Regions from separate parts of the Streptomyces sp. NBC_01314 genome, predicted to be linked through region 2. Evidence: predicted binding sites of a transcription regulator. Region 2 holds the regulator's gene; the other holds the start of a gene.
What was found. The regulator HspR, encoded in region 2, represses chaperone genes until heat shock. The targets are predictions, from matches to a motif close to TTGAGNNNNNNNNNCTCAA.
Positions count from the first base shown of each region.

Region 1 (14,547 bases), 1.3 Mb from region 2:
CATCTCGCGGCGCAGGTCGCCCGCCGCTCCCCGTACGTCGGCCCGGATCTCGGCGGCCAGCTCCACCACCGACTCGCGGATCTCCAGCTCCAGATCAGCCAACTCGCCGCTGCGGTCGGCCAGTTCGGCGCGGCCCGCGTCCGTGATGGCGTACACCTTGCGGCCGCCCTCGGTGGTGTGGGTGACCAGGCCCTCTGCCTCCAGCTTGGCCAGGCGGGGGTAGACGGTGCCGGCCGAGGGTGCGTACAGGCCCTGGAAGCGCTCCTCCAGCAGCCGGATCACCTCGTAGCCGTGGCGTGGCGCCTCGTCCAGCAGCTTCAGCAGATACAGCCGCAGGCGCCCGTGGGCGAAGACGGGAGGCATGTCAGAGCACCTTCTTGTCGGTCGTGCGGTCGGTTGTGCCGGGTGAGGGGGGCGGCGGAGCGCTTGACGGGGCGCCGGGCGCACTGCCCGGTTTCCCGCCCGGTTCTCTTCCCGCGCTCAGTCCCGAGCCCTCGCTGCCCGGCTGCTCGTCCCGCGGTTCGTCCTCCGCCGGGGGCCGACGCAGGAGGGCGATGGAGCCGGAGACGGAGGTGGCCTTGAGGCGGCCGTTGCCCGTGCCGAGGCGGCCGGTGACCTTGTGGGCGCCCCAGGGGCCGCTGACGCGGAGGTCTTCGAAGGCGTTGGAGATGGTGCCGCCGGCGGTGTTGGCCTCGACCTCGGCGTCGGTGGGGTGGGGGAGGCGGATGGCGATCTCGCCGGAGACGCTGGTGAGGCCGACGTCGGTGGGGCCGCCCGTGGGGTCGAGGTCGAGGATGATGGAGCCGCTCACCGAGTCGGCCTTCACGGTGGGGCAGGAGCCCTCTATGACGGTCAGGTCGCCGGAGACGGAGCTGAGTCGCAGGTCGCCCGTGAGGGCCTGCGCCTCCACGTTCCCCGAGACCGTCGTGGCGCGTACCGGGCCCGACAGGCCGACCAGGGTGGTGTCGCCCGAGATGCCCTTCACCTCCGTACGCCCGTCCAGCCCGGACACGACGGCCGTGGCGCCGACCACGCCCACCTCGACACGGGTGCCCGTCGGGACGGCGAGGGAGATCAGTGCGCTGCGGCGCCAGCCCTTCCGGTCGAGCCACTTCAGGAAGCCCTTCCAGGGCAGGTCGTCGTAGGCCACGGTCAGTGTGCCGTCCTTCTGCGTCACCGTCAGGGGTGGCCCCTCGACGTGGGACACCTCCAGACGGGCGGAACCCTCGTCGGTGCCCACCACGTTGACCGTTCCGTTGACGACTCGCACATGCAGTGCCGTCACCGGTTCGTCGAACGTGAGCTTCCGCGGCTCGGCGACGGACCACTCGGACATGGTGCTGACCTCCTCGACAGACCCGACAGGACGGAACACGGCGCACACACGACACGCCACGCAACACGTCACGCACGCCACACATGCAACGCGCACACGGCACTCCGTACGAGCCGCACGCGCACTATCGCGTTTCCGTAATTCACGATATATCGCGGTCACGGAAAGTCAAGACACCCATTCTGGTGATCTCACAGGGATGCACGGGGGCAAATCGGCCTAGCGTGGGGTACATGTCGACGGAACGCTCCCAGGGATCCCGTGCCCCCCGGCCCACACCTACCCCCGGCGCGCTCCTGCTCTGCCGGGCGGATCCCGACGCCGTCGCCCCCGTCGCCCAGCTGCTCCGCGAGCGCATGCTGCTCACCCCGGCCGGCCCGGAGTGGACCGCGCTGGTGCCCGAGGGAAAGCCCTGGCTGCACGGCGCGGAACCCGTCGATCGGGTCCTCACCGGCTGGGCGACCGCACTGGCCGTCGGCGTCCCCTGGCCCGTGCTCGCCCTCTGGTGGGACGCCGACCGCGGCGGTTACACCCTCGCCGCGGGTTTCCGCCGCACCGTCGGCTATGTATGGCTCGCGAACGGCACCCCGGCAGGCGAGGACGAGGCGATGCGCACGTTCACCGCCCGTCTGGGCCTGGACCCGGTCCTCGACGCGCAGTCCCTCGACGCCCTCACGAAGCCCGACCCGGCTGCGGACTTCCGGACCCGTCTGCTGGGTCTCCTCGCCGTCCTCACCCGTGCGGGAGTCACGCTCCCCGCCGGCCTCACCCCGGGCGAACCCGCGGACCGTCTCCGCGAGGTCGCCCGCGTCCAGCCCGGCGTCCAGCGCATCGAGTGGACCGGCTGGCGCGGGGCGGTCCGCACGGAACTCGATACCCTCGAACGCGGCCGCCTCGGCCCCTGGCTTCCCTGGGCCGGCACCCCCAGAGCCCGCGCCCTGGCCACCGCCCAACTCCTCGCGGGCCTACCGCTCACGGTCTGGGGCCTGCACCGCCGAAGCGCGGGCTGGCTCACCGCCGGCGGTCTTCTGATCGCCCACGGCGCCGTCGGCCTGCTGTACGACCTGGCCCACCCGCGCGACTGACCGTCCCCGGCCCCCTCAAGACCCTTCTCGGGGTGGCTACTCGTCCTCGTCCTCGTCGTCCAGCCGCGCCAGCCATGTCGCCAGCCGCTCCACCGGCACCTCGAAGTCCGGGTTCAGGTCGACGAACGTCCGCAGCTGCTCGGCCAGCCACTCGAAGGTGACCTCCTCCTCGCCGCGCCGCTTCTCCAGTTCCTCGATGCCACGGTCCGTGAAGTACATGGGTCAAGGATAAGTGCGCAGAAACGGCCGGGCCGCACTCCCTGAGAGGGGGTGCGGCCCGGTTGCGTACCGAATTCGAGGGCTGTCAGGCCTCGAACACCTCACGCACCAACTGCTCCTGCTCGGCCTGGTGCCGCTTCGCGGAACCCACCGCCGGCGACGAGCCGTGCGGGCGGGAGATGCGGCGGAGGCGTTCGCCGTGGGGGACGTCCGCGCCGACCGCGAGGTCGAGGTGGTCGATCAGGTTGAGGGCGATGAAGGGCCAGGCGCCCTGGTTCGCCGGCTCTTCCTGGGTCCAGAGGTACTTCTCGGCGTTCGGGTACTTGTTGACCTCCGCCTGGACCTCGGCACCCGGCAGCGGGTAGAGGCGCTCGATGCGGATGATCGCCGTGTCCGTGATACCGCGCTTCTGACGCTCGCCCTCCAGGTCGTAGTAGACCTTGCCGGCGCAGAAGACGACCTTCTTCACCGCGTTCGGGTCGACCGAGCTGTCGCCGATGACCGGGCGGAACTCGCCGCTCGTGAACTCCTCCGCCTTCGACGCGGCGGCCTTGAGGCGCAGCATCGACTTCGGGGTGAAGACGACCAGCGGCTTGTGGTGCGGGTTGTGCACCTGCCACCGCAGGAGGTGGAAGTAGTTCGACGGCGAGGTCGGCATCGCGACCGTCATGTTGTTCTGCGCGCACATCTGCAGGAAGCGCTCCGGGCGGGCGGACGAGTGGTCCGGGCCCTGGCCCTCGTAGCCGTGCGGGAGCAGCAGGGTGACGCCGGAGGTCTGGCCCCACTTCTGCTCCGCCGACGAGATGAACTCGTCCACGACCGTCTGGGCGCCGTTGACGAAGTCGCCGAACTGGGCCTCCCACATCACCAGGGACTCGGGACGGGCGAGCGAGTAGCCGTACTCGAAGCCCATCGCCGCGTACTCGGAGAGCAGGGAGTTGTAGACGTTCAGCCGCGCCTGGTCCTCGGAGAGGTACATCAGCGGCGTGAACTCCTCGCCCGTCTCACGGTCGATGATCACCGCGTGACGCTGGCCGAAGGTGCCGCGCTGCGAGTCCTGGCCGGCCAGGCGGACCGGGGTGCCCTCCAGGAGGAGGGAGCCGATCGCGAGCGTCTCGCCCATGCCCCAGTCGATGGTGCCGTCCTCGACCATGGCCGCCCGGCGCTGCAGCTGCGGCAGCAGACGCGGGTGGGCGGTGATGTGGTCCGGGACGTTGACCTGGGACGCGGCGATGCGCTTGACGGTCTCCGCCGAGATCGCGGTGTTCACCGCGACCGGGAAGCCGTCCTGCGGGTCGTGGACCTCGCCGGACGTCGGCTGCGAGGTGGCCTCGCGGACCTCCGTGAAGACCTTCTCCAGCTGGCCCTGGTAGTCCTGCAGGGCCTGCTCGGCCTCTTCCAGGGTGATGTCGCCGCGACCGATCAGGGACTCGGTGTACAGCTTGCGCACCGAGCGCTTCTTGTCGATCAGGTCGTACATCAGCGGCTGGGTGAAGGCCGGGTTGTCCGACTCGTTGTGACCGCGGCGGCGGTAGCAGATGAGGTCGATCACCACGTCCTTGTTGAACGCCTGGCGGAACTCGAAGGCGAGCCGCGCGACGCGGACCACGGCCTCCGGGTCGTCGCCGTTCACGTGGAAGATCGGGGCCTCGATCATGCGCGCCACGTCCGTGGCGTACATCGAGGAACGCGAGGACTCCGGGGCGGCCGTGAAGCCGACCTGGTTGTTGATGACGATGTGGACCGTGCCGCCGGTGCGGTAGCCGCGCAGCTGCGACATGTTCAGGGTCTCGGCCACCACGCCCTGGCCCGCGAAGGCCGCGTCGCCGTGCAGGGCCACCGGCAGGACCGTGAAGTCCGTGCCGCCCTTGTTGATGATGTCCTGCTTGGCGCGGGAGACACCCTCGACGATCGGGTCGACGGCCTCCAGGTGCGAGGGGTTCGCGACCAGGCTGACCTTGATCTGCTCGCCGTCGAGGCCCGTGAAGGTGCCCTCGGCACCCAGGTGGTACTTCACGTCGCCGGAGCCGTGCATCGACTTCGGGTCGAGGTTGCCCTCGAACTCGCGGAAGATCTGGGCGTACGACTTGCCGACGATGTTCGCCAGGACGTTCAGCCGGCCGCGGTGGGCCATGCCGATGACGACCTCGTCGAGGCGGGACTCCGCCGCGCTGTCGATGACCGCGTCGAGGAGCGGGATGACCGACTCGCCGCCTTCGAGCGAGAAGCGCTTCTGGCCGACGTACTTCGTCTGCAGGAAGGTCTCGAAGGCCTCGGCCGCGTTCAGGCGGCGCAGGATGCGCAGTTGCTCCTCGCGCTCCGGCTTGCTGTGCGCGCGCTCGATGCGGTCCTGGATCCAGCGGCGCTGCTTCGGGTCCTGGATGTGCATGAACTCGACGCCGGTGGTACGGCAGTACGAGTCGCGCAGGACGCCGAGGATGTCGCGCAGCTTCATCAGGGACTTGCCGGCGAAGCCGCCGACCGCGAACTCCCGCTCCAGGTCCCACAGGGTGAGACCGTGCTCGGTGATGTCCAGGTCGGGGTGCTTGCGCTGGCGGTACTCCAGCGGGTCGGTGTCGGCCATGACGTGGCCGCGGACCCGGTAGGAGTGGATCAGCTCGAAGACCCGGGCGGCCTTGGTGACGTCGTCGTCGTGGCTGGCGTCGATGTCCTTGAGCCAGCGGACCGGCTCGTAGGGGATGCGCAGCGCCTCGAAGATCTCGTCGTAGAAGCCGTTCTCCCCGAGGAGGGAGTTGGCGACGACGCGGAGGAACTCGCCGGAGGCGGCGCCCTGGATGACCCGGTGGTCGTAGGTCGACGTGAGCGTCATGACCTTCGCGATGCCGAGCTTGTTCAGGGTGTCCTGGCTGGTGCCCTGGAACTCCGCGGGGTAGTCCATCGAGCCCACACCCATGATGACCGACTGTCCGGGCATCAGGCGGGGCACGGAGTGGACGGTGCCGAGGCCACCGGGGTTGGTCAGGGAGACCGTGACACCGGTGAAGTCGTCCATCGTCAGCTTGCCGTCGCGGGCGCGGCGGACGATGTCCTCGTAGGCCTGCCAGAACTCGAAGAAGTTCAGCGTCTCGGCCTTCTTGATGCCCGCGACGACCAGTTGACGGTCGCCGTTGGGCTTCACCAGGTCGATGGCGAGGCCGAAGTTGACGTGCGGCGGCTTGACGAGGGTGGGCTTCCCGTCCTTCTCCGCGAAGTGCCAGTTCATCGACGGCATGGCCTTGATGGCCTGCACCATCGCGTAGCCGATCAGGTGCGTGAAGGAGATCTTCCCGCCCCGGGCGCGCTTCAGGTGGTTGTTGATGACGATGCGGTTGTCGAACAGCAGCTTCACCGGGACGGCGCGCACGGACGTGGCCGTGGGCAGCTCCAGCGAGGCGTTCATGTTCTTCGCGACCGCGGCGGCGGGGCCGCGCAGCGTGATGAACTCCGCGCCCCCGGCGGACGCGGCGGGCGCGGCCTGCTTCGCGGGGGCGGCGGCCGCCGGCCTGGCGGGTGCGGCGGCCGCGGGCTTCGCGGGGGCCGGGGCCGGAGCGGCGGCGGGCTTCGGGGCAGCCTGGACGGGCGCGACCGGGGCGACGGGCGCGGCCTGGGCGGCGGGCGCCGCGGGTGTGGTTGTCGCTGCGGCCCCCGCGGCCGCAGTGCTCGCCGGAGCCGAGGCGGCAGCGGCGCCTGGCTTGTAGTCGGCGAAGAAGTCCCACCAGGCTCGGTCTACCGAGTTCGGGTCCTGGAGGTACTGCTGATAGATCTCGTCGACGAGCCACTCGTTCGGACCGAAGGCCGCGGCGGGGTTCTTACCCGCCTGGTCTGCGTCGGTGGAGATGCTCGAGTTACTGGGGGACTGTGGCGACACGGCGGCAACCGCCCTCTTCCGCTTCACAAGGTGATGGACAGCGGGAATTAAGGCTACGCCCCCGTGGCCGGGTAGGTCAGGCCGGGTCCGCTCTTCGTCGCGTAAGTCACATCGGAAAGTGTGTTTCGGGGGTGGAAATGGCGGGAAACAAGCGTGGTTCCGGTCTGGAATGGGTGTGGGGGGCATCTGCCGGGCATGCGTCGGGTGGGGCCTGCGGGTATGTGTACGCGGCCCTCTGCCTGAACGCACCTGATCACACGTGTCCGGCTGTGCGGAACTGGCGTGGATCTTGTGGCTCCGTTTCGAACTTTACGTCAACTTGGCAGAGAAGTAAGCCCCGCGAGGATGAGCGATATTCGGCAATGACGGAGGGATTCAGCCATGCGGGATGTGGGTATTGGGGGATTTTTCGCCCCCGCCGCCCCTACCCGTCCCATCCCGTCCCCGAGGGCTGCGCCCCCGGACCCCCGGCCGTGTGGGTTGGGGGGAGTGGTCGGGTGCGGGTCGCGGGTGGTTGCTCGCGCAGTTCCCCGCGCCCCTGAAAGCCCGCGGTCGCCCGTAGCCCCTGAAGGCCTGCGGTCGCCCGCGGCCCCTCAAAGTCCGTGGCCGCCCGAGGCCCTGAAAGCCGGGCTTCGCCCCGGACGCGGTCTCCGCCCCGGACGCAGTCTCCGGCCCGTACCGGCTCGGACCCGTACCGGCTCAGACCTGTACCGGGCGCTGGCCGCCCTGTGCCGGCACCCCCGGCAGGAGTACCTGGATGCGGCAGCCCTTCAAAGACTCGGCCACTCCGATGCGGCCGCCGTGGAGGTCCACGGCCCAGCGGGCGATGGCCAGGCCGAGGCCGGTGCCGCCGTCGCTGCCGGGGCCGTGGGGGGAGCTGACGGCGCCGCGGTTGAAGCGTTCGAAGACGCGGTGCCATTCGGATTCGGGGATGCCGGGGCCCTCGTCGAGGACTTCGAGGTCGAGGGACTCGGGGGTGGGGCCGCGGCGGGCCTTCACCGTGACGCGGCCGTGCGCCGGGCTGTGCTTGACCGCGTTGTCGATGAGGTTGGCGACGACCTGGTGGATGCGTTCCGGGTCGGCGTTCGCGGTGAGCTCCGGCGGGTGGACGTCCAGGTGCAGGTGGACGTCCGTGCGGGTGTGGTTGCCGGAGCCGGAGGCGATGCCGGCGCGGGCCGAGGAGACCATCTGGGCCTCCTTGAGGACGCCCGAGAGATACGGCCAGACCTCGAAGCGGCGACGGCGCAGCGGGACCACGCCGTTGTCCAGGCGGGAGAGGTCGAGCAGGGTCTCCACCAGGCGGCCCAGGCGTTCCGTCTGTTTCAGGGCCGTGCGCATCGTCTCGGGGTCGGCCCGGGTGACGCCGTCGACGATGTTCTCCAGGACCGCGCGGAGGCCGGCGATGGGCGTGCGGAGCTCGTGGGAGACGTTCGCCACGAGCTCCTTGCGCTGGCGGTCCTGTGCCTCCAGCTCGTCGGCCATGAGGTTGATCGTGTGCGCGAGGTCGCCCAGCTCGTCCCGGCGGTTCTCGCTGACCCGGCGGGTGTAGTCGCCGCGCGAGATCGACCGGGCGACCGCGTTCATCTCGTCCAGGGGGGCGGTGAGCGAATGCGCCACGAACTGCGTAATCAGGAGTGTGGCGATCATCGAGAACACCGTGATGAAGCGTAGCTCCGTCTTGGTGTGCACCGCGATCATCGACAGGCCGGTCGTGATCAGGACCGAGATGACCACGAGCGCGCCGAGCTTCGTCTTGATCGAGAAGGGACGCAGACCGCCGAGCGGTCCCGCGCCCTTCCGTGACTGCGCGCCTCCGAGATTCCGCGACCTCGGGTCACCGACTCCGCTCATGACGCCACCAGCCCTCTGTCCCTACGTGCCTGCGTATGCCCTGCGCACACGGTGTGAGCACGGGCTCAGGGGTTCGGGGTCTCCAGGGCGTACCCCACACCGTGCACCGTGCGGATCCGCTCCGCGCCGATCTTCCGCCGCAGCGCCTTGATGTGGCTGTCCACGGTCCGCGTCCCGGACGCGTCCGCCCAGTCCCAGACCTCGGCGAGCAACTGTTCGCGCGAGAGTACGGCACGCGGGGTGTTCGCGAGACATACGAGGAGGTCGAACTCGGTGGGCGTGAGGTGTACGTCCTCGCTGCGCACCCGGACGCGGCGCTGCGCGTGGTCGATCTCCAGTTCACCGAGGCGCAGGATGCCCGAGCGCGGTGTGGTGGCGGCCAGCGCGGCCCGCTCCACCCGCCGCAGCAGGACGTGCACGCGGGCGGCCAGCTCACGCATGGAGAACGGCTTGGTCATGTAGTCGTCGGCGCCGACGCCGAGCCCGACCAGCATGTCCGTCTCGTCGTCCCGGGCGGTCAGCATCAGCACGGGGACGGGCCGCTGGGCCTGGACGCGCCTGCACACCTCCAGGCCGTCGAAGCCGGGCAGCATGATGTCGAGGATCAGCAGGTCGGGCTGCCAGGCCTCCGCGGTGTCGACCGCGGCCGGCCCGTCGGACGCGGTCTGTACGACGAAACCCTCGGCGCGCAGGCGGGCCGCGATGGCGTCGACGATCGTCGGGTCGTCCTCGACCACGAGCACCCGGCGCTGTGCGCCCGGGGTCGCTGTGGTGCTGCTGTGGGTGGTGTGTGTCTGCTCCATCGCCCGCCCCTGTGTTGCTTTCCGGAATCCGTGGGGTGATCCCTTGACTACGCATGGCTGCGCATGACTGCGATTGACGCTTGAATGATCGGCGTCAGGCAAGCAGGGTACGGGCAGTCACCGCACCACGGCTATCCAGGTCGGATCGCGAGGTGCACCACGTCCGGAACTCCTCGGGCAACCGGGATCTCTTCGGTACGCACCTGTTGGAACCCGGCATTCCGCAAGGATTCCTCGAATTCCGGAGAAGGCTGCGCGGACCACACGGCAAGCACCCCACCAGGTCTCAACACCCTTGCACAGCTTGCCAATCCAGCTGGTGAGTACAGGTTTTCGTTGGTCTCGGAGACGGTCCATTCGGGTCCGTTGTCGATGTCGAGACAGAGCGCGTCGAACGTGGCGGATGTCTCATTGACGTACACGACGAGATCGGCTTCCACGATGTCCGTACGGGGGTCCGCGAGCGCTTCCGCGGACACCTCGGCCAGCGGTCCCGCGCGGTGCCACTCGATGACGGAGAGTTCGCGTTCGACAACCGTGATCGCTCCCCAGCGCGGATCCGCGGCGGCGTGTGCGAGCGAGAAGCCGACGCCCAGACCCCCGATCAGCACAGTTGGCCGAGAACGGCCGGTCAGCGCGGCTAAGGCGGCGTCGACCAGCAGCCGTTCCGAGCGCCCGTCCGAGGTGTCCATCAGAAAGCACCCGTTGGCGATGATCTGCAGCAGCTCACCGTGCCGCCGCAGCACGACCTCGCCGTAGGGGCCCTCGCGCCGGTCGATGACTTCGGGTTGGTCGGTGATGGGCATCCGCCCATTTTTACGTGTCCGTGGCGCGGGGGCAGCCGATTTACGGCGGCCCTGGGCATGGCTTCAGAACGTCAGGCCGTGGCCGTACGGGAAGGTCGAGGCCTCGGTGTCGGGGCACGTCCGAGCGGGACGCCTCCACCGCCGCCGTGGAACGCGGCAGTTCGAAGGGCAGCCGGCCGTCGGCCCACGCCCGGCCGAAGGCCCCACGTCGCGCAAGGCCGCATCGCGGGCCCCGTGGTCGGCAACGAGCGTGGCCGGCCTTCGCGGCGATCTCCGGGAGTACGGCGGCCTCTCCGGGTTGACGCAGACCGGCGTGGGCACGGCCTCCAGCAGCGTCAGGATCTCCTTCGGCCGCCCCTCGCCGGACACCGGCGACCCGGACTGGAAGAAGGACCCGAAGAACCCCGGCAGCTCCTCGTACGGCGGGCGCGGTCGCGGCACGGCCACGTCGGCGTGGGCCGGCTCGGCCACGACATCGCCGTACAGGGAGGGCGTCTGCGCGCCGTGGTTGGTCAGGACGGTGAGCGAGCGCGGGCCGAGCCGGTGTCCCCCCGCAGTCCGCGTACGTACCCGGACCAGGGCGCTCGTGACGTCGGCGGACGATCCGAAGGTGCCGGACCGGCGGGACCGGCGGGGCTCGGTGGTGAGGTCGATCTGCGGGCGCAGGGCGAGCGGAAGCCGACGGCGAGATACTCGCGGCGGACCGTGTCACCGAACTTCCCACCAGCTCCGGTTCGCCGATCGCGGCCGGGCCCGGGGGTTGGAGCTGCTGACGCTGGATTGCGTTCACGAGGGTTCTGGTGCGTGGGGGTATAAGGGGGAGGACGATGGCCCGCGCGATACAGGCCGCTGTTTCATCCCACCGGAGAGCGTGCGGAGCCGGTGGCCGAGACGATCGTGCGCGCCGACGGCCTCCGCCGCCTTCGCGACCGCCTCCGGGATACGGCCGCCCGGCCTCTCGCGCAGCCGGGCGGCGCAGGACCGGAACTCTGGTGGTGCGCGTCGCGCAGGCGCCGGTCAGCAGGCGCTCGCAGGACGCGTACGCCCTCCGCGCACGACCCTTCTCCGGTCACGGCCGCCCCCCGGTCACGGCCGCCTCCGCTCACGGCCGCCCCGTGAACTTCGCGCTCGTCAGCGGCGCATCCACCCTCCACCCCAGCGACTCGTACAGCGCCCGCCCGTCCGGTGTTCCGCCCAGCACCCCCACCTCGGCGCCCTGTTCGAGCGCGGCCTGGGTGAGGGTCCGCATGACGACCGTGCCGAGGCCGCGGCGGCGGTGGTCCGGGGACGTCTCTATCTGGTCGACGACCGCGGTCGCCCCGGTCGGGGCGATCTGGCCGCGCGCGGCCCAGGAGCCGTCCGGCGCGGCGACCATCACCCGGGTCACGCCGCCGGACGACCAGGTGCGGAGCCGGTAGCCGTCGGGGACGGCGGCCGGGGTTTCGTGCGTCCCGGGCCGCCTGGACGTCCTCAGCCGCACGGACATCAGCCGGCCCGGCTCAGGGTCGACCCACCAGCCGTCTCCCAGCCAGGGGCCGACCCTCGACGGCTCCGCGAAGACCTTGAGCCAGATCCCGGCTCCGGTGACGGAGTCCGCGACCTTCCGGACGGTCGCCTCGTCCACCTCGTCGTTCGTCGCCGCGAAGACGTGACGGGAGACGTGGTGGGCCAGCCCCACGTCGATGGTCCACCCCCACGGCTCGACCGCCGGAGGCGCCGCACCGCGCGACACGACCCATCCGTCGACCCAGTTCCGCACGATTCCGTCCACCGCGACCCCCGTGTTGGTTTGGTAATAGGTGAGATAGCTATCAGGGTATTACTACAGCTATTGCTGCGGTCGGGGTGGGTGCGACCCCCGCCGCGGGGTGAGCTGGCCGTACGCCGCGTTCGAAGGTCTCGTGTGTGGTGACTCCCGAGGCCTTTGGAGGGAGTGCGCGGGCGGCGGTTGATCGCCCACAGCGAACACCCCTGCCCTCGGGGAACATTCATCGGCTCACGTGCATTGAGTCGGCATAGCTCAACTTGACTGCCGAGGGAGAGATCATGGCATCGACGTCCGCACCGCTCACCCTGCCCGTGTTGCCGCTCGACGAGGAGGTCGTGCTGCCGGGAATGGTGGTGCCTCTGGACCTCAACGACACGGATGTGCGGGCCGCGGTGGAGGCCGCGCAGGCCGCGGCGCGGGCGGAGCCCGGGAAGCCGAAGGTGCTACTGGTGCCGCGGATCGACGGGGCGTACGCGGGCACGGGTGTGCTCGGGACCGTCGAGCAGGTCGGACGGCTGGCCGACGGTGATCCCGGGGCGCTCATCCGCGCGGTTCGCCGGGTGCGGATCGGTGCCGGGACCACCGGGCCCGGTGCCGCCCTGTGGGTCGAGGGGACGAGCGTCGAGGAGAACGTGCCGGACCCGCTGCCCGGCCAGGTCGCCGAACTCATCAAGGAATACAAGGCACTTGCCACCAGCTGGCTGCGCAAGCGCGGCGCCTGGCAGGTCGTGGACCGGGTGCAGGCGATCGACGGCGTGTCGGCGCTCGCCGACAACTCCGGGTACTCGCCGTTCCTCACCACCGAGCAGAAGATCGAGCTCCTGGAGACCGGCGACCCCGTGGCCCGGCTGAAGCTCGCCACCCAGCAACTGCGTGACCACCTCGCCGAGCAGGACGTCGCCGAGACCATCGCCAAGGACGTCCAGGAGGGCGTCGAGAAGCAGCAGCGCGAGTTCCTGCTGCGGCGCCAGCTCGAAGCCGTGCGCAAGGAACTGCGTGAGCTGAACGGCGAGCAGGACGGCGAGGAGTCCGACGACTACCGGGCGCGCGTCGAGGCCGCCGATCTGCCGGAGACGGTACGGGAGGCCGCGCTCAAGGAGGTCGACAAGCTGGAGCGGTCGAGCGACCAGTCGCCCGAGGGCGGATGGATCCGCACATGGCTCGACACCGTCCTCGAACTGCCGTGGAACGAGCGGACGGTGGACGCGTACGACATCCAGGGCGCCCAGCGGGTGCTCGACGCCGAGCACGCGGGCCTGGAGGACGTGAAGGAGCGCATCACCGAGTACCTCGCCGTGCGCAAGCGGCGCGCGGAGCGGGGGCTGGGTGTCGTCGGCGGGCGGCGCGGCGGTGCCGTGCTCGCGCTCGTCGGGCCGCCCGGTGTCGGCAAGACCAGCCTCGGTGAGTCCGTGGCCCACGCGATGGGGCGGAAGTTCGTCCGGGTCGCGCTCGGCGGCGTACGGGACGAGGCGGAGATCCGCGGGCACCGGCGTACGTACGTGGGCGCCCTGCCCGGCCGTATCGTCCGGGCGATCAAGGAGGCGGGCTCCATGAACCCCGTCGTCCTGCTCGACGAGATCGACAAGGTCGGCTCCGACTACCGGGGCGACCCGGCCGCCGCCCTGCTCGAAGTTCTCGACCCCGCGCAGAACCACACCTTCCGGGACCACTACCTGGAGGTCGAGCTGGACCTCAGCGACGTCGTCTTCCTGGCCACGGCCAACGTCTTGGAGTCGATCCCCGAGGCGCTGCTCGACCGCATGGAGCTCGTCCGGCTGGACGGTTACACGGAGGACGAGAAGGTCGTCATCGCCCGGGACCACCTGCTGCCCCGGCAGCTGGAGCGGGCCGGGCTCGCCGCCGACGAGGTCGTCCTCGACGAGAGCGCGCTGCGCAAGCTGGCCGGTGAGTACACGCGCGAGGCGGGCGTACGGAACCTGGAGCGGTCCGTGGCGCGGCTGCTGCGCAAGGTCGCGGCCCAGCACGAACTGGGGCAGCGCAAGCTGCCGTTCACCGTCACCGACGAGGATCTGCGCGGACTCATCGGGCGCCCGCACCACGTGCCCGAGTCGGCCCAGGACCCGGCGGAGCGGCGCACCGCCGTGCCGGGTGTCGCGACCGGCCTCGCGGTCACCGGCGCGGGCGGCGACGTGCTGTACGTCGAGGCGTCGCTCGCCGACCCGGAGACGGGCGCGGCGGGGCTGACCCTCACCGGTCAGCTGGGCGACGTGATGAAGGAGTCCGCGCAGATCGCGCTCTCCTTCCTCCGCTCGCACGGCGCGGAGCTGGAGCTGCCCGTCGCCGACCTGAAGGACCGGGGTGTGCACATCCACTTCCCGGCGGGCGCGGTCCCCAAGGACGGTCCGAGTGCCGGCGTCACCATGACGACGGCCCTCGCCTCGCTCCTGTCCGGCCGGCTCGTCCGCACGGACGTGGCGATGACCGGTGAGGTCTCGCTGACGGGGCGGGTGCTGCCCATCGGCGGCGTGAAGCAGAAGCTGCTCGCCGCGCACCGGGCCGGTGTCACGACCGTCATCATCCCGAAGCGGAACGAGGCCGACCTCGACGACGTCCCCGCCGAGGTTCTCGACAAGCTCGACGTCCACGCGGTCACCGATGTCCGCCAGGTGTTGGAGCTGGCGCTCGCCCCGGCGGGGGTGGAGGTGCAGGTGGCCGCCTGACCCACCGGGCGGCGGTTCCCCAAGGCTCCGGTGGTGGTGTGACGGCGCCCACCGGACGGGTGAAGGTCCGGGTCCCCGTGAGGGAGACCCGGACCTTTCCCGTGCGCGGCCACGAGAGGCGGCAGGGGCG
Region 1 is NZ_CP108394.1:3,900,193-3,914,739, reverse strand. It holds gene OG622_RS17040 (helix-turn-helix transcriptional regulator) at 1-363, opposite strand, end outside; gene OG622_RS17035 (DUF4097 domain-containing protein) at 365-1,336, opposite strand; gene OG622_RS17030 (hypothetical protein) at 1,570-2,421, shown strand; gene OG622_RS17025 (DUF6104 family protein) at 2,458-2,640, opposite strand; gene OG622_RS17020 (multifunctional oxoglutarate decarboxylase/oxoglutarate dehydrogenase thiamine pyrophosphate-binding subunit/dihydrolipoyllysine-residue succinyltransferase subunit) at 2,726-6,508, opposite strand; gene OG622_RS17015 (sensor histidine kinase) at 7,208-8,359, opposite strand; gene OG622_RS17010 (response regulator transcription factor) at 8,425-9,162, opposite strand; gene OG622_RS17005 (spermidine synthase) at 9,294-9,968, opposite strand; gene OG622_RS17000 (hypothetical protein) at 10,032-10,439, opposite strand; gene OG622_RS16995 (GNAT family N-acetyltransferase) at 11,071-11,739, opposite strand; gene lon (endopeptidase La) at 12,015-14,417, shown strand.
Region 1: the regulator HspR is predicted to act here: its motif matches at 11,974-11,992, upstream of lon (endopeptidase La).

Region 2 (14,547 bases):
ATGCGTCTGCGGTGCGAGGCAACGGCGGACAAGCCGTCGCATTCGGTTGAGGAGACACGACGATGAACGGTACCCGTGTACGGATCGCCCTGGCCGCCCTGGTCACCTTGACGATGGTCCCCCTGGCCGTCGGGTGCGCGGCACTGGAGACAGGCGGTACGAGTTCGGCCTCGTGCGTGTTCGCCGTGGACTACGACGACCGGGTGTACCTCGATGCGGGCAAGGTCGACCACACCCTCGGCGCCGAGGTGGGCACCGCACGGGACTCGGTCTGCGACGACACGGGCGGTGGCGAGGAGGACCAGGTACCGGCCGAGGACCTGACCGTCTACGCGGCGTACGCCATCAAGGGCATCGACAGCAAGGACGCGATCGCGGTCCGCGAGTCACCGGGGGACGAGGTGCGTGTCGTGATCCACGCGATCGAGGACGAAGGCCTGAAGGTGGCGGTCGAGCGGATCTTCGGGAAGGACGAGCGGGCCGGCGGGGGCGACGGCAAGGACAAGGGTGACCAAAGCGGCAAGGGTGACGACAACGACATGGTGCATGAGCCTGGAGACGGCGGGGGAGACGGCGACGGCGACGGCGACGTGAGCGGCATCGCGGGCGCCCTTGACGAGGAGCCCGAAGACGGTGCCGACGCCGGCGGCGATGACAGTGGCGACAGCGGCAGCGGGGTGAGTCCGGGGAAGTGCGTGCTCGTCGTGGAGTACGGAAAGGACAGCTACTTCAACCGTGGCGACGCTGAGATCGAGTTGGGGGCCGAGGTGGGGACGGCCCGCGCGGTGCCCTGCGGCGACACACCCGGCGAGGTCGATACCACGGCCGAGCCGGCGACGTTCGAGGCGTACGCGATCAAGGGGCTGGACCCGGCCGACGCCATAGCGATCCGCTTCTCGGCGGACGAGGAGCCGTTCCTCATGGTGCGCATGGCCGACGACCTGCCGCCGGAGGTCGAGGAACTGCTCCCGGCCGAGGAGCGGTGAACCGATTGCACGGTGAGCCTCGTTGTTTGCTGAGCCGCTTGCTCGCCGAGCCGATGCTGGGTGAATCGATCGCGCGGTGACACGGCGACGCCCCCGGTCCAAGCGGAACCGGGGGCGTCGTACCGAGTGCCTACCGACGGCGTACCGAGGGCGTACCGACTGCGTACGACCGCCGTGCGGGAGGGCTGCTACTTCACCGGCTGCGGCTCCGGCTCGGTCTCTGCCTCCGTCGTGCCCGCCGGAGGCTCGTCGTCGTCCGGGACGGGCGTCTTCACGGACTCCAGCAGCAGCTGGGCGACGTCGACGACCGTGATGGACTCCTTGGCCTTGCCTTCGTTCTTCTTGCCGTTGACCGAGTCGGTCAGCATGACGAGGCAGAACGGGCAGGCCGTGGAGACGATGTCCGGGTTGAGGGAGAGGGCTTCGTCGACGCGCTCGTTGTTGATGCGCTTGCCGATCCGCTCCTCCATCCACATCCGCGCGCCACCGGCGCCGCAGCAGAAGCCGCGCTCCTTGTGGCGGTGCATCTCCTGCTGACGCAGGCCCGGGACGGCGGACATGATCTCGCGCGGGGGCGTGTAGATCTTGTTGTGACGGCCCAGGTAGCAGGGGTCGTGGTAGGTGATCAGGCCCTCGACCGGGGTCACCGGGATCAGCTTGCCCTCGTCGATCAGGTGCTGGAGCAGCTGGGTGTGGTGGATGACCTCGTAGTCGCCGCCGAGCTGCGGGTACTCGTTGCCGATCGTGTTGAGGCAGTGCGGGCAGGTCGCGACGATCTTCTTGGCCGACTTCGGCTTCCTGGTCGACTCGTCCTCGTCGTCCTCGCCGAAGGCCATGTTCAGCGCGGCGACGTTCTCCATGCCGAGTTCCTGGAACAGGGGCTCGTTGCCGAGGCGGCGGGCGGAGTCACCGGTGCACTTCTCGTCGCCGCCCATGATGGCGAACTTGACGCCGGCCATGTGGAGGAGTTCCGCGAAGGCCTTGGTGGTCTTCTTGGCGCGGTCCTCCAGGGCGCCGGCGCAGCCGACCCAGTACAGGTACTCGACCTCGGAGAGGTCCTCGATGTCCTTGCCGACGACCGGGACCTCGAACTCGACCTCCTTGAGCCACTCCAGGCGCTGCTTCTTCGCCAGGCCCCAGGGGTTGCCCTTCTTCTCCAGGTTCTTGAGCATCGTGCCCGCCTCGGACGGGAACGCGGACTCGATCATCACCTGGTAGCGGCGCATGTCGACGATGTGGTCGACGTGCTCGATGTCGACGGGGCACTGCTCGACGCAGGCACCGCAGGTCGTGCAGGACCACAGGACGTCGGGGTCGATGACGCCGTTCTCCTCGACGGTCCCGATCAGCGGCCGCTCGGCCTCGGCGAGAGCCGCGGCGGGCACGTCCTTGAGCTGCTCGGCGGAGGCCTTCTCCTCGCCCTCCGCGTTCTTGCCGCCACCGGCGAGGAGGTAGGGGGCCTTGGCGTGCGCGTGGTCCCGCAGCGACATGATCAGCAGCTTGGGGGACAGCGGCTTGCCGGTGTTCCAGGCCGGGCACTGCGACTGACAGCGACCGCACTCGGTACAGGTGGAGAAGTCGAGGATGCCCTTCCAGGAGAACTGCTCGACCTGGGAGACACCGAAGACGTCGTCGTCACCGGGGTCGGTGAAGTCAATTGGCTTGCCGCCCGACGTCATGGGCTGGAGGCCGCCGAGGGCCGTCGCACCATCGGCGTTGCGCTTGAACCAGATGTTCGGGAAGCCGAGGAAGCGGTGCCAGGCGACACCCATGTTGGTGTTCAGCGAGACCGTGATCATCCAGATCAGCGAGACGCCGATCTTGATCATCGCGACGAAGTACACCAGGTTCTGGAGCGTCGACGGGTCGATGTCCTTGAAGGCGAGGACCAGCGGGTACGAGGCGAAGTACCCGGCCTCGTAGTGGTCCACGTGGTGGATGGCGCCCTCAAGACCGCGCAGTACGTAGATCGCGACGCCGATGGTGAGGATGACGTACTCGACGAAGTACGCCTGCCAGGCCTTGGAGCCCGCGAAACGCGACTTGCGGCCGGCCCGTGAGGGCAGGTTGAGCAGCCGGATGGCGATCAGCACGAGGATGCCGAGGATCGTCATCACACCGATGAACTCGATGTACATCTCGAACGGCAGGAAGCCGCCGATCACCGGCAGCGTCCAGTCCGCCTGGAACAGCTGGCCGTACGCCTGGGCGAGGGTCGGCGGCAGCGTCAGGAAGCCGATCGCGACGAACCAGTGGGCGAAGCCGACGATCCCCCACCGGTTCATCCGGGTGTGGCCGAGGAACTCCTTGGCCAGGGTGATCGAGCGCGCCTTCGGGTCGTCCGTACGGCTGCCCGCCGGTACGGGCTGACCGAGCTTCACGAACCGGTAGATCTGCGCCACGGCTCGGGCGATGAGCGCAACGCCGACCACGGTCAGGACCAGCGACACGATGATCGCGGCGAGTTGCATTGGGGGCTCCTCGGGCCTGCGAGGGTTTTCCTCCGGGGTGCCTCCCGGGCCCCTCGGAGATCATTACTAAGCGGTAACTTATGCAGTCCGTCTGAGACTACCCAGTTCTCCTGCCGCACTGTAGCCAGGGGGGCGGTGATCTGCGTCGCTGAGGGTCGCCTGAGTGTGGCCCTGTCGAACCGGGGTCGATGTCGTGCGGTCGCGCTGTTTCAAAACGATCGTGTTATTCATAAGAAATTGTGACATTCACGCCTAACTTGGACTCGTGCTGTACGGAATCCTTGCCGCTGCCTCCGCCCTGTTGCTGACCGCCGTGCTCTCGGCGGCCGTACGCGCGCCCGCGCTGCGGCTGGGGGTCGTGGAGCGGCGGCGCGGGCGGCGGGTGCCGTTGCTCGGCGGAGTCGCGGTGATGGCCGGGGTGGGGGCCGTGGCGTGGGTGGGGGAGTGGAGCGGTGTTGCTCCGTTGGGGGACGAGGCCGGGTGGCTGATCGTCGTCGGGGCCGGGCTCGGGCTGCTCGGGCTGGTCGGTGACGTGTGGCGGCTCCCCGCGGTGATGGGGGCGGCGGGGGTGGTCGTCGCCGCCGCGCTGGTCGTGCCGTACCGCGAACTCGGCGTGCTGGGCGGGGTGTCGGGGGTTGCCTGGATCTTGCTCGTGGTGCACGGGTTCAAGGGGATGGCGCGTTCCGACGGGGCGCTCGGGGTGGTCGGGGCGGTCACCGCGTTCGGCTTGAGCGGGTGTGCGGCGGCCGAGGTCATGGACGGTCTGGCGACGCTGTTCAGCGTGCTGGCGGCCGCGCTCACCGGGTTCCTGATGCATAACTGGCCGCCCGCGCGGATCGTGCTCGGCACCTGCGGGGCCCTCTTCGTGGGCTTCGTGCTCGCGGGCGGCGTGCTGCATGTGTACGCCGTCGGGTACGGGGCCGGTGTCGGGGCGCCCTTCACCCTCACGGCCGTGGCGACCGCCGACGTCGTCCTCGTACTCGTGTCGCGGAAGCGCGCGGGGCGGGAACTGTGGCGGGGCGGGCCCGACCATCTCGCGCACCGGCTGCGGCGGATCGGTCTCACGCCACCGGGGGTGGTGGTCGTGCTGGGGCTCGCCGCGGCGGGCTCCGCCGGGGTCGGGCTCGCCGTCCACATGCTGTGGACGGAGCCGCGCTCCGCGTGGTGGGTGGCGGGGGCGACCGGGGTGGTCGTACTCGGGATGCTCTTCGTGCCGGTGGGCCCGCCCCGCTCCGCCCTTGCCTCGGCCTCTGCCCATGCCACCCGCTCGATGCCGCCCGCCGCCCGCCGCCCCCAGTCCACCGCCGCCCGGCCTGCCCCCACGGGCGTCCACCGTGCCCCCGCCACCCGCCCCATCCCGGGAGGCCGCGCCGCCCCCGGCCCGTCGCCCCGGCCGCAACGCCTCCGCCGGCAGGAGGCGGCGGGGCTGGGGCGGCGGGGGTGGGTGGGGTAGGTGGGGGAGAGAGGTGAGGGGTAGGTGGGGGGAGGGGCGGGGTGGCTCGCGGGCTCCGGGCATGTGTGGGCGGGTGAGGGCTGGTCGCGCCCGGGGGCGATTGCCGCCGTCCCCGTCCCGCGCCCCGTCCCCGTCGCGTCCTCCGTCGCCGTCCCCGTCGCCGTCGCCGTCGAGCCGGTCGGAAGGTGACCCTTGCCCGGGGTTTCTGCCGACCCCGGCGCCCACATATCCCCAGTTCAGGCCCTGGTTGCGCATAAGGAAAACATAAGAGTTGAGCCTCCTCGACTCAGCTCTGTTGACCCATCGGTGGGTGTCGTGCACACTTGAGTCCGTTCCACTCAAGTCATTGCTGGAGGAATTGAAATGGCACGTGCGGTCGGCATCGACCTGGGCACGACTAACTCCGTCGTCAGCGTTCTTGAAGGCGGCGAGCCCACCGTCATCACCAACGCAGAGGGCGCCAGGACCACGCCGTCCGTCGTCGCCTTCGCCAAGAACGGCGAGGTGCTCGTCGGCGAGGTCGCCAAGCGCCAGGCGGTCACGAACGTGGACCGGACGATCCGGTCCGTCAAGCGGCACATGGGCACGGACTGGAAGATCGAGCTCGACGGGAAGCACTTCAACCCGCAGCAGATGAGCGCCTTCATCCTGCAGAAGCTGAAGCGCGACGCCGAGGCCTACCTGGGCGAGAAGGTCGCGGACGCGGTCATCACCGTCCCGGCCTACTTCAACGACTCCGAGCGTCAGGCGACGAAGGAGGCCGGCGAGATCGCGGGCCTGAACGTCCTGCGCATCGTGAACGAGCCGACGGCCGCCGCTCTCGCGTACGGCCTCGACAAGGACGACCAGACGATCCTCGTCTTCGACCTCGGCGGCGGCACCTTCGACGTGTCGCTCCTGGAGATCGGTGACGGCGTCGTCGAGGTGAAGGCCACCAACGGTGACAACCACCTCGGTGGTGACGACTGGGACCAGCGCGTCGTCGACTACCTGGTGCAGCAGTTCCGCGCCGGCCACGGTGTGGACCTCGGCAAGGACAAGATGGCGCTGCAGCGTCTGCGCGAGGCCGCCGAGAAGGCGAAGATCGAGCTGTCCTCCTCCACGGAGACCTCGATCAACCTGCCCTACATCACGGCCTCCGCCGAGGGCCCGCTGCACCTGGACGAGAAGCTCACCCGGGCCCAGTTCCAGCAGCTGACGGCCGACCTGCTGGAGCGCTGCAAGACGCCGTTCCACAACGTCATCAAGGACGCCGGGATCGCCCTCTCCGAGATCGACCACGTCGTTCTCGTCGGCGGCTCCACCCGTATGCCCGCCGTCGCCGAGCTCGTCAAGGAGCTGACCGGCGGCAACGAGGCCAACAAGGGTGTGAACCCGGACGAGGTCGTCGCCATCGGCGCCGCCCTCCAGGCAGGTGTCCTCAAGGGTGAGGTCAAGGACGTCCTGCTCCTCGACGTGACCCCGCTGTCCCTCGGTATCGAGACCAAGGGCGGCATCATGACCAAGCTCATCGAGCGGAACACGACGATCCCGACCAAGCGGTCCGAGATCTTCACCACCGCCGAGGACAACCAGCCGTCCGTGCAGATCCAGGTCTACCAGGGCGAGCGCGAGATCGCGGCGTACAACAAGAAGCTCGGGATGTTCGAGCTGACCGGTCTGCCGCCCGCCCCGCGCGGTGTCCCGCAGATCGAGGTCGCCTTCGACATCGACGCCAACGGCATCATGCACGTGACCGCGAAGGACCTCGGCACGGGCAAGGAGCAGAAGATGACCGTCACCGGCGGCTCCTCGCTGCCGAAGGACGAGGTCGACCGGATGCGCCAGGAGGCCGAGAAGTACGCGGAGGAGGACCACGCCCGCCGCGAGGCCGCCGAGAGCCGCAACCAGGGCGAGCAGCTCGTCTACCAGACCGAGAAGTTCCTCAAGGACAACGAGGACAAGGTCCCGGGCGACATCAAGACCGAGGTCGAGGCCTCCGTCGAGGAGCTCAAGGCCGCGCTCAAGGGCGAGGACACCGCCGAGATCCGCACGGCCACCGAGAAGGTCGCCGCCGTCTCGCAGAAGCTCGGCCAGGCCCTGTACGCCGACGCCCAGGCCGCGCAGGCCGCGGGCGGCGAGGCCGGCGCCGGCGCCGGTGACACCAAGGCCGACGACGACGTCGTCGACGCCGAGATCGTCGACGAGGACCGTGAGCGCAAGGACGGTGCCGCGTGACGGAGGAGACCCCGGGCTTCGACGAGCAGCAGCCGCAAGGTCAGCCGCAGCAGCCCGACGTCCCCTCCGGCTCTGACGACGCCGAGCCGAAGGCCGCCCCCCAGGAGGGGGCGGCCCCGGCCGGGGACGCGGCAGCGACGGCCCAGGTGGCCGGTCTGACGGCACAACTGGACCAGGTGCGTACGGCGCTCGGTGAGCGCACGGCGGACCTCCAGCGGCTCCAGGCCGAGTACCAGAACTACCGCCGCCGGGTAGAGCGCGACCGGATCACGGTCAAGGAGATCGCCATCGCGAACCTCCTGACCGAACTCCTGCCCGTGCTCGACGACATCGGCCGCGCGCGGGAGCACAGTGAGCTCGTCGGCGGCTTCAAGTCCGTCGCGGAGTCGCTGGAGACCGTCGCGGCGAAGATGGGCCTGCAGCAGTTCGGCAAGGAGGGCGAGCCCTTCGACCCGATGATCCACGAGGCCCTGATGCACAGTTACGCGCCCGACGTCACAGAGACGACGTGCGTGGCGATTCTCCAGCCGGGGTATCGCATCGGCGAGCGCACCATCCGCCCCGCGCGGGTGGCCGTGGCCGAGCCCCAGCCGGGGGCGCAGCCCGCCAAGGCGGACTCCGCGGAGACCGCGGAAGGTGCCTCCGGTGCTGACGACAAGGAGAGCGGTGGCCCGGACGAGGGCTGACGCCGACGGCGTACACGGTGACGTGCACGGTGACGTGCACGGTGAGTGGGAGGAGGGACGTCGCGGATGAGTACCAAGGACTTCATCGAGAAGGACTACTACAAGGTCCTCGGCGTCCCCAAGGACGCCACCGAGGCCGAGATCAAGAAGGCGTACCGCAAACTCGCCCGCGAGTTCCACCCGGACGCCAACAAGGGGAACACCAAGGCCGAGGAGCGCTTCAAGGAGATCTCCGAGGCGAACGACATCCTCGGTGACCCCAAGAAGCGCAAGGAGTACGACGAGGCCCGCACGCTCTTCGGCAACGGCGGCTTCCGCCCCGGGCCCGGCGCGGGCGGCGGCTCGTTCAACTTCGACCTGGGCGACCTCTTCGGAGGCGGCGCCCAGGGCGGCGGGCAGGCGGGCGGCTTCGGCGGGGGCATCGGCGATGTCTTCGGGGGCCTGTTCAACCGCGGCAGCTCCGGCACCACACGGGTGCAGCCCCGGCGCGGCCAGGACATCGAGTCCGAGGTCACACTGAGCTTCACCGAGGCCATCGAGGGCGCGACCGTACCGCTGAGGATGTCCTCGCAGTCGCCCTGCAAGCCCTGTTCGGGAACCGGCGACGCCAACGGCACACCCCGCGTGTGTCCGACATGCGTCGGCACCGGCCAGGTCGCGCGGGGCTCGGGCGGCGGCTTCTCCCTGACCGATCCCTGCCCGGACTGCAAGGGCCGGGGTCTGATCGCCGAGGACCCCTGCGACATATGCAAGGGTTCGGGCCGCGCCAAGTCGTCCCGCACCATGCAGGTCAGGATCCCGGCGGGCGTCTCCGACGGCCAGCGGATCAGGCTGCGCGGCAAGGGCGCGCCCGGTGAACGGGGCGGACCGGCCGGTGACCTGTATGTCGTCGTGCACGTCGACGCGCACCCGGTGTTCGGCCGCAAGGAGGACAACCTCACGGTGACCGTGCTGGTGACGTTTCCCGAGGCGGCACTCGGCGGCGAGGTCCGGGTCCCGACCCTGGGCGGACCGCCGGTCACGCTGAAACTGCCTCCGGGCACCCCGAACGGCCGTACGATGCGGGCCCGGGGCAAGGGCGCCTTCCGTAAGGACGGCACCCGCGGGGACCTGCTGATCACGGTCGAGGTGAGTGTTCCGAAGGACCTGTCGGGGAAGGCTCGTGACGCCCTGGAGGCGTATCGCGAGGCGACCGCGGGCGAGGACCCGCGAGCGGAGCTGTTCCAGGCCGCGAAGGGAGCATGAATGTGATGGACGGCCGCCGTAGGCAGAACCCGTTGGGCAGGGCGTACGAGCTGACGGAAGAGACACCGGTGTACGTCATCTCGGTGGCCGCCCAGCTCTCCGGTCTGCACCCGCAGACCCTCCGACAGTACGACCGTCTCGGCCTGGTCTCCCCGGACCGCACCGCCGGGCGCGGCCGTCGCTACTCGGCCCGTGACATCGAACTGCTGCGCACCGTCCAGCAGTTGTCGCAGGACGAGGGCATCAACCTGGCCGGCATCAAGCGCATCATCGAGCTGGAGAACCAGGTCGCCGCCCTCCAGTCGAGGGTCGCCGAGATGGAGGCCGCCCTCGACGGCGCCGCCGCGACCATGCGCCAGCGCGAAGCCGCGGTCCACGCCTCGTACCGGCGCGACCTGGTGCCGTATCAGGAGATGCAGCAGAGCAGCGCGTTGGTGGTGTGGCGGCCGAAGGGGCGGCAGGCGTCGGACTGACGGCCGTCAAGTGCAGGTAGGGGCCCGGAGGTTCAGGCGAACCTCCGGGCCCCCTTGTCATGTGTCCGTGTGTGTCAGCCGAGGTTCGGGGTCCAGTCGCCCAGGTAGTCGGCCTTCTCGTACGAGGCGGCCTCCTCGGCGGTGAGCTGGGGGCGGTTCTCGGTGGCCGAACTCACCGATCCCGCACCGGTGTTGGCGTACTCGCGGAAGAAGGAGTCCTTCCAGGGGTACGTCGTGCCGCTGGAGCTCCAGTCCTGGTAGGGCGCGGCCTTGACCGCCGCCGGGAGCGACGACTCGCGGATCACCAGGCTGCCCTTCGCGCCGCTGAAGGCGGTCACCCAGGGGCGGCCGAGGTGGAACGTGCCGTCGGGGGCATCGCTGGTCAGCGTCGAACCGGTGATCAGGAAGCCGTAGTTGGTGGACGAGTCCGTCGACGGGGCGGCCACATAGCCGTTGTTGCTCTTCGAGCCCCGGCTGAGGAGCTTGAAGGTGGATCTGTCGAAGACGGCGGTGGCGTAACCGCAGACGAAGTCGACGTCACCCTCGACGTAGGAGTGGGTGAAGTAGACCCGGTTGGGGGTCGTGGTCGTCGTCGACTTCAGGAAGAGCGTGTCCTGGTTGCCGAGGAAGCGGACGTTGTCGAAGACCAGCCGGTCGGCCTGGGTGAGGAGGGCGACAGCCTGCTTGTTCGCGTAGCTGCTGGCCGCCTCGTCGAACGAGTTCTCGATGGTGAGGTTGCGGGCCAGGAAGTCGGAGCCCTTGACGTACATGGTCCGGCTGTTCTGCGTGCCGAGCGTGCCGGTGCCGTCGGCGGTCGGGGTGCCGGCGGCGTTGTCGTACGTGATGACGGTCTGGGACGGGTGGTCGCCGGCCCCGACGAGGCGGACGTACTTGTTGTTGACCTGGACGAGTTCTCTGTACGTGCCCGGGTTCACCTGGATGACCACCGGGTCGGCGGCCGTGCCCGCGCCGAGCGCGTTCAGCGCGGCCTGCACGCTCGTGTGGTCCCCGTCGCCATCCGCGTCCACGACCGCGTCGGCGCCCGGGACCGCGGCGACCTCGTGCGGCCGGGTGGTTGAGACGGCGGCGGAGTCGGCGGAGACGTTGCCTGCCTCGTCGATGGCGCGGAGCAGGTAGGCGGACTCGGTGCCGGGGGCGGCGGCGGCACCGGTGGCGGAGGCGATCGCGGTGGCGGAGGCGATCGCGGTGGCGACGGCGGTGGCGCGCAGACGGTTGCGGCCGCCCCGGCGACGGTGTCGCACCGTCGGCTTCGACATGGCTATGGGAGAAGCATCCTCGGTCATCGTTGGCAGCCTTTCGGCCCATGAGACAGGACGAACGATGTCGGCATGGGGTGGTGGGGGGAGAGGTGAAATGTATGAGATGTGTGAGATGTGTGCGGCGAGACAGCACAGGTGGGGCTGTTGAGAGAGCTGTCGCGTAGCGGGAGGATGATAAGTGATGAAGTTTCAGGAGGGTGTTGGAGGGCCGCCAAGGGGCCCGACGGTGCGTTTTCGAACGACGCTGTTGGCGAATCGCCAAGCGAGAGTTGAGTGGGACTCTCAGGCCAGTTGACAGTGCCGGAGACGGGGTTCGCCGACAGCGTCGTTCGTTTCCCCGGGCCTGATTCGTTTGTACCACCGCGTCTGGGAGACGCTCCGCGACAGCGCGGTCTTCGGCGCCGAGGCGCAGCGCGTGATCGGCCGGGCCCGGCGCGACCTCAGCGTTTGAGCGGGTGCCCTGCCTTGACGTGGTGCAGGAGGGTGGCGAGGCCGAGGGGGTCAGTGGCCAGGATGGTGTGGGGCGCGTCGCTCTCGCGGAGGCGGAGAGTTCCGTCGGGGGCGGTGGCTACGTAGAGGCACTCGCCCTCGGGGCCGGCGCTGAAGCTCGACTTCTGCCAGTTGAGCTCAGCCATGGGGGTCTCCCTAAAGGGTGTAGAGCACATGCTGGATGAGAGCCAGCGAGTCCTTCACCGAGTGTGTTTCAGGGGCCAACGATACGTCGATGGGGGCGAGGGCGTTTTTGGCCAGGTGCTGGAAGAGTCGCTCGTACTGCTCCAGGCTCGACCTGTCGCCCAAGTACTGCAGCCCGATGGGAAGTTCGAGCAGTACGGTGCCCAGCGTCGGGACCGCTGGTGCGACGTGAACGAAGTGGCCGCTGACCGCTCCGTAGACCTGGGCGTTGAACGGATAGACCTGAATCGTGACGTTGGGCAGTCGCGCCAGCTCGACAAGGTGCAGCAACTGTTCGCGGAGCACCTTGGCCCCGCCGAACTGCATGTGCAGCGCCGACTCGTGGATCACGGCGTGTACGGAGGGCGGGTTCTGGCGGGTGAGCACCCGCTGCCGTTCCATACGGAACTCAAGGGCTCCCTCGCTCCGTTCGAACCCCAGCCCCGCACTGGCGAAGATGGCTTCGGCATAGGCGGGTGTCTGAAAGAGCCCGGGGATGAGCAGTGACTGATGCATCCGAAGGGCGACGCAACTCGCCTCCAGCTCCGCAGTGTTGAGAGCGTCCATACTCCGACGCTTCTTGTGTGCGCTCCACCAGCCCTTGCCCGTCGCCTCGGACATGGCGACCAGTGACTCGATGTAGGCCTTATCTGTACAACCATAGAGGTTGCAGAGCTCGCGGAGTCGTGCGGTGAGGATCGTTGTTTTCGCGGTTTCGATCTGGCTCAGCTGAACGCGGCCCATGGTGATCCGCTTGGCCGCCTCCGCAGCGGTCAACCCTGCATGTTCGCGCAGGTGTTTGAGTTCGAAGCCGAGGCGTCGCTGGCGCTCGCTGATGACGGTGCGAAGTCCCACGGGTCTCTCCTAGGTGGTGTACCCGAAGTCTGCCCTGGCTGTAGAGGATGGTCCACCGAATGTGGCGATTGGGTTGTAACTGAAAGCCCTTTGGTTCTACCGTGAGTGTGTAATCGGTCACGCACCGGAACTGCACGACTTCCCCTGCCCATCAGCCGACAGAGCACCCGCAAGGGCAACGCCATCGCCGAGCAGTGGGATCCGACCCTCTTCCCCCCGCCAGGAGCCCTCCCCATGGACACAGCCCGCCGTGCCGCCCACCGCCCCGCCCAACTCACGCACGAATACAGCCTGTTCGCCGAGGCCGACGCGACCGCGCCCCGCCTGTGCCGGGACTTCGTACGGGCCGTCCTCTTCACTCACGACCGGGAGCAGCTCGTCATGCCCGCAGCCCTGTGCACCTCGGAGCTCGTCACCAACGTCCACCTGCACACCAAGGGGACCGCCATGCTCCGGGTCTGTCTCACCCCGGCTCGGCTGCGGGTGAGCGTGTTCGACGAGAGTGCGGACCCTCCGGTCGTGGTGCGGCCGGCGAACGGGGGTGCCGCCTGCTGGGGGCGGGGGCTGGCCCTGGTGGACGAGATGGCGGACGGGTGGGGGGTCGCGGACGGGCGGGCGGGGCGGTTCGCGAAGGGGGTGTGGTTCGAGCTGGGGCTCGGTGGGTGAGTCGTTTCTGCGTCACTAGTTCGAGTGAACTGAGGGCGTTTCCGCAGGTGAGCCCGTATGGCTGCCTAGCGTGACGGCGTTGCTTGTGCCCCGGGCACGCCAAGCCCACACTTGAGGAGGAGGTGCCACCTTGACCGCTCTTGCACACGAGAGGCCCGAGATCATGTCCGAGGCTGGGGCTGAATTCGTGAACGGACCCCACCATGACGAGGGTCTGTGGCAGGTATGGAAAGCCATGGAACTCCCTGAGGGCTACCGTGCTGAGATCATTGAGGGAGCCATCGAGGTGTCGCCCACCGGTCGCTTTGCGCATGCTCAGGTCGTCAACCGCCTGAGGGATGCCCTGGCGCTTCATCTGAAGGACAGCGACTACGGCGCCTGGAACGACGCGAACGTGATCCATGCACGCAGGGCGTGGATTCCGGACGGACTCGTTGCGCCCCGGGACGCGGAGCTGATCGAGGACGAGGACGGTCTCGGGATCAAAGCGCAGGCTGTCTCGCTGGTCGTCGAAGTGGTCTCGCCAGGCAGGACCAACCAGGACCGTGATCGCGTCCGCAAGCGCCGCGAGTACGCCCGCGCAAGCATTCCCGCTTACGTGATCATCGACGATTACGACGGCCAGGGTACTGTCACCCTCTTTACCGGTCCTCGCCCCGATAAGGCCGACTGGGACGACATCCACCGCGTTCCCTACGGCACGGAGGTCGTCATCCCCGAAGGGCCGGCGAAGGGCTTCGTCATCGGCGAGGCGATCACGGGGCCGAAGCGGGGCTGATTTCCGGTCCTGGCCCAGGCGACGTCCTCGGCCGGCCCGGTCAGTCGCCCACACCGAGCCCCGGGTGAGGACGCTCCTGGCCGGGAGGCGGCTGCTGGGGCTGCTGGGTGGTGGGGCGCGGCGCGCGGGGGGTGCCGCGCCGGGGCATGCCGACCTCCCACAGGGGCGTGTCGGGCGCGGCTCGGTCGGGCGCCCGGTCGGTGGGGGAAGGCGGGCCCAGGGTCCGCTCGGCCGCGGGAGTCTGTTGTCGCGGCTGGTTCTCCTTCTGCGGTGGGGCGGCGTTCGCGGGGCCCTTGCCCGGTGCTTCCGTCTCCGGGGCGGTTTCCGGGGCCAGGTTCGGGCGACGCCAGCGTTCCGGGATGGTCGACCTCCGTTGCACGGCGCTCTCGTCACCCGCCTGCACCGCCGCGACTGCCCGGGCGCGCAGAGCGCTCTGCCGGGCGATCGGGGCGAAGCCGGGGGCGGCGTTGCCGGTCTCGGCGGGGAGGCCTCGGGCGCCCATCTCGTTCAACTGCTGCTGGAGGCCGGTCTCCGGGGCGAAGATCTCGCGCGGCAACTGCCAGGAGGCCGCGCCGTCCACATCGACCCGGTGTTCCTTGCCGTCGACGGTGAAGGTAAGGCCGTAGCCGATGTACTGGTCGTCCTTGTCGAACTGAAGGTCCCCGGAGATCTGCCCGCCTCGGTCCCGGACCTCGTTCGCGAGGACCTGGAGGGCGGGCGGGAGTGGGTTGGTACGGCCGAGGCTGGTGACGTAGCCGTCGGTCC
Region 2 is NZ_CP108394.1:5,216,484-5,231,030, reverse strand. It holds gene OG622_RS22885 (DUF6281 family protein) at 63-986, shown strand; gene OG622_RS22880 (heterodisulfide reductase-related iron-sulfur binding cluster) at 1,175-3,457, opposite strand; gene OG622_RS22875 (MraY family glycosyltransferase) at 3,723-4,910, shown strand; gene dnaK (molecular chaperone DnaK) at 5,274-7,127, shown strand; gene grpE (nucleotide exchange factor GrpE) at 7,124-7,813, shown strand; gene dnaJ (molecular chaperone DnaJ) at 7,880-9,058, shown strand; gene OG622_RS22855 (heat shock protein transcriptional repressor HspR) at 9,064-9,531, shown strand; gene OG622_RS22850 (pectinesterase family protein) at 9,606-10,835, opposite strand; gene OG622_RS22845 (DUF397 domain-containing protein) at 11,252-11,446, opposite strand; gene OG622_RS22840 (helix-turn-helix domain-containing protein) at 11,457-12,338, opposite strand; gene OG622_RS22835 (ATP-binding protein) at 12,573-13,004, shown strand; gene OG622_RS22830 (Uma2 family endonuclease) at 13,135-13,782, shown strand; gene OG622_RS22825 (hypothetical protein) at 13,823-14,547, opposite strand, start outside.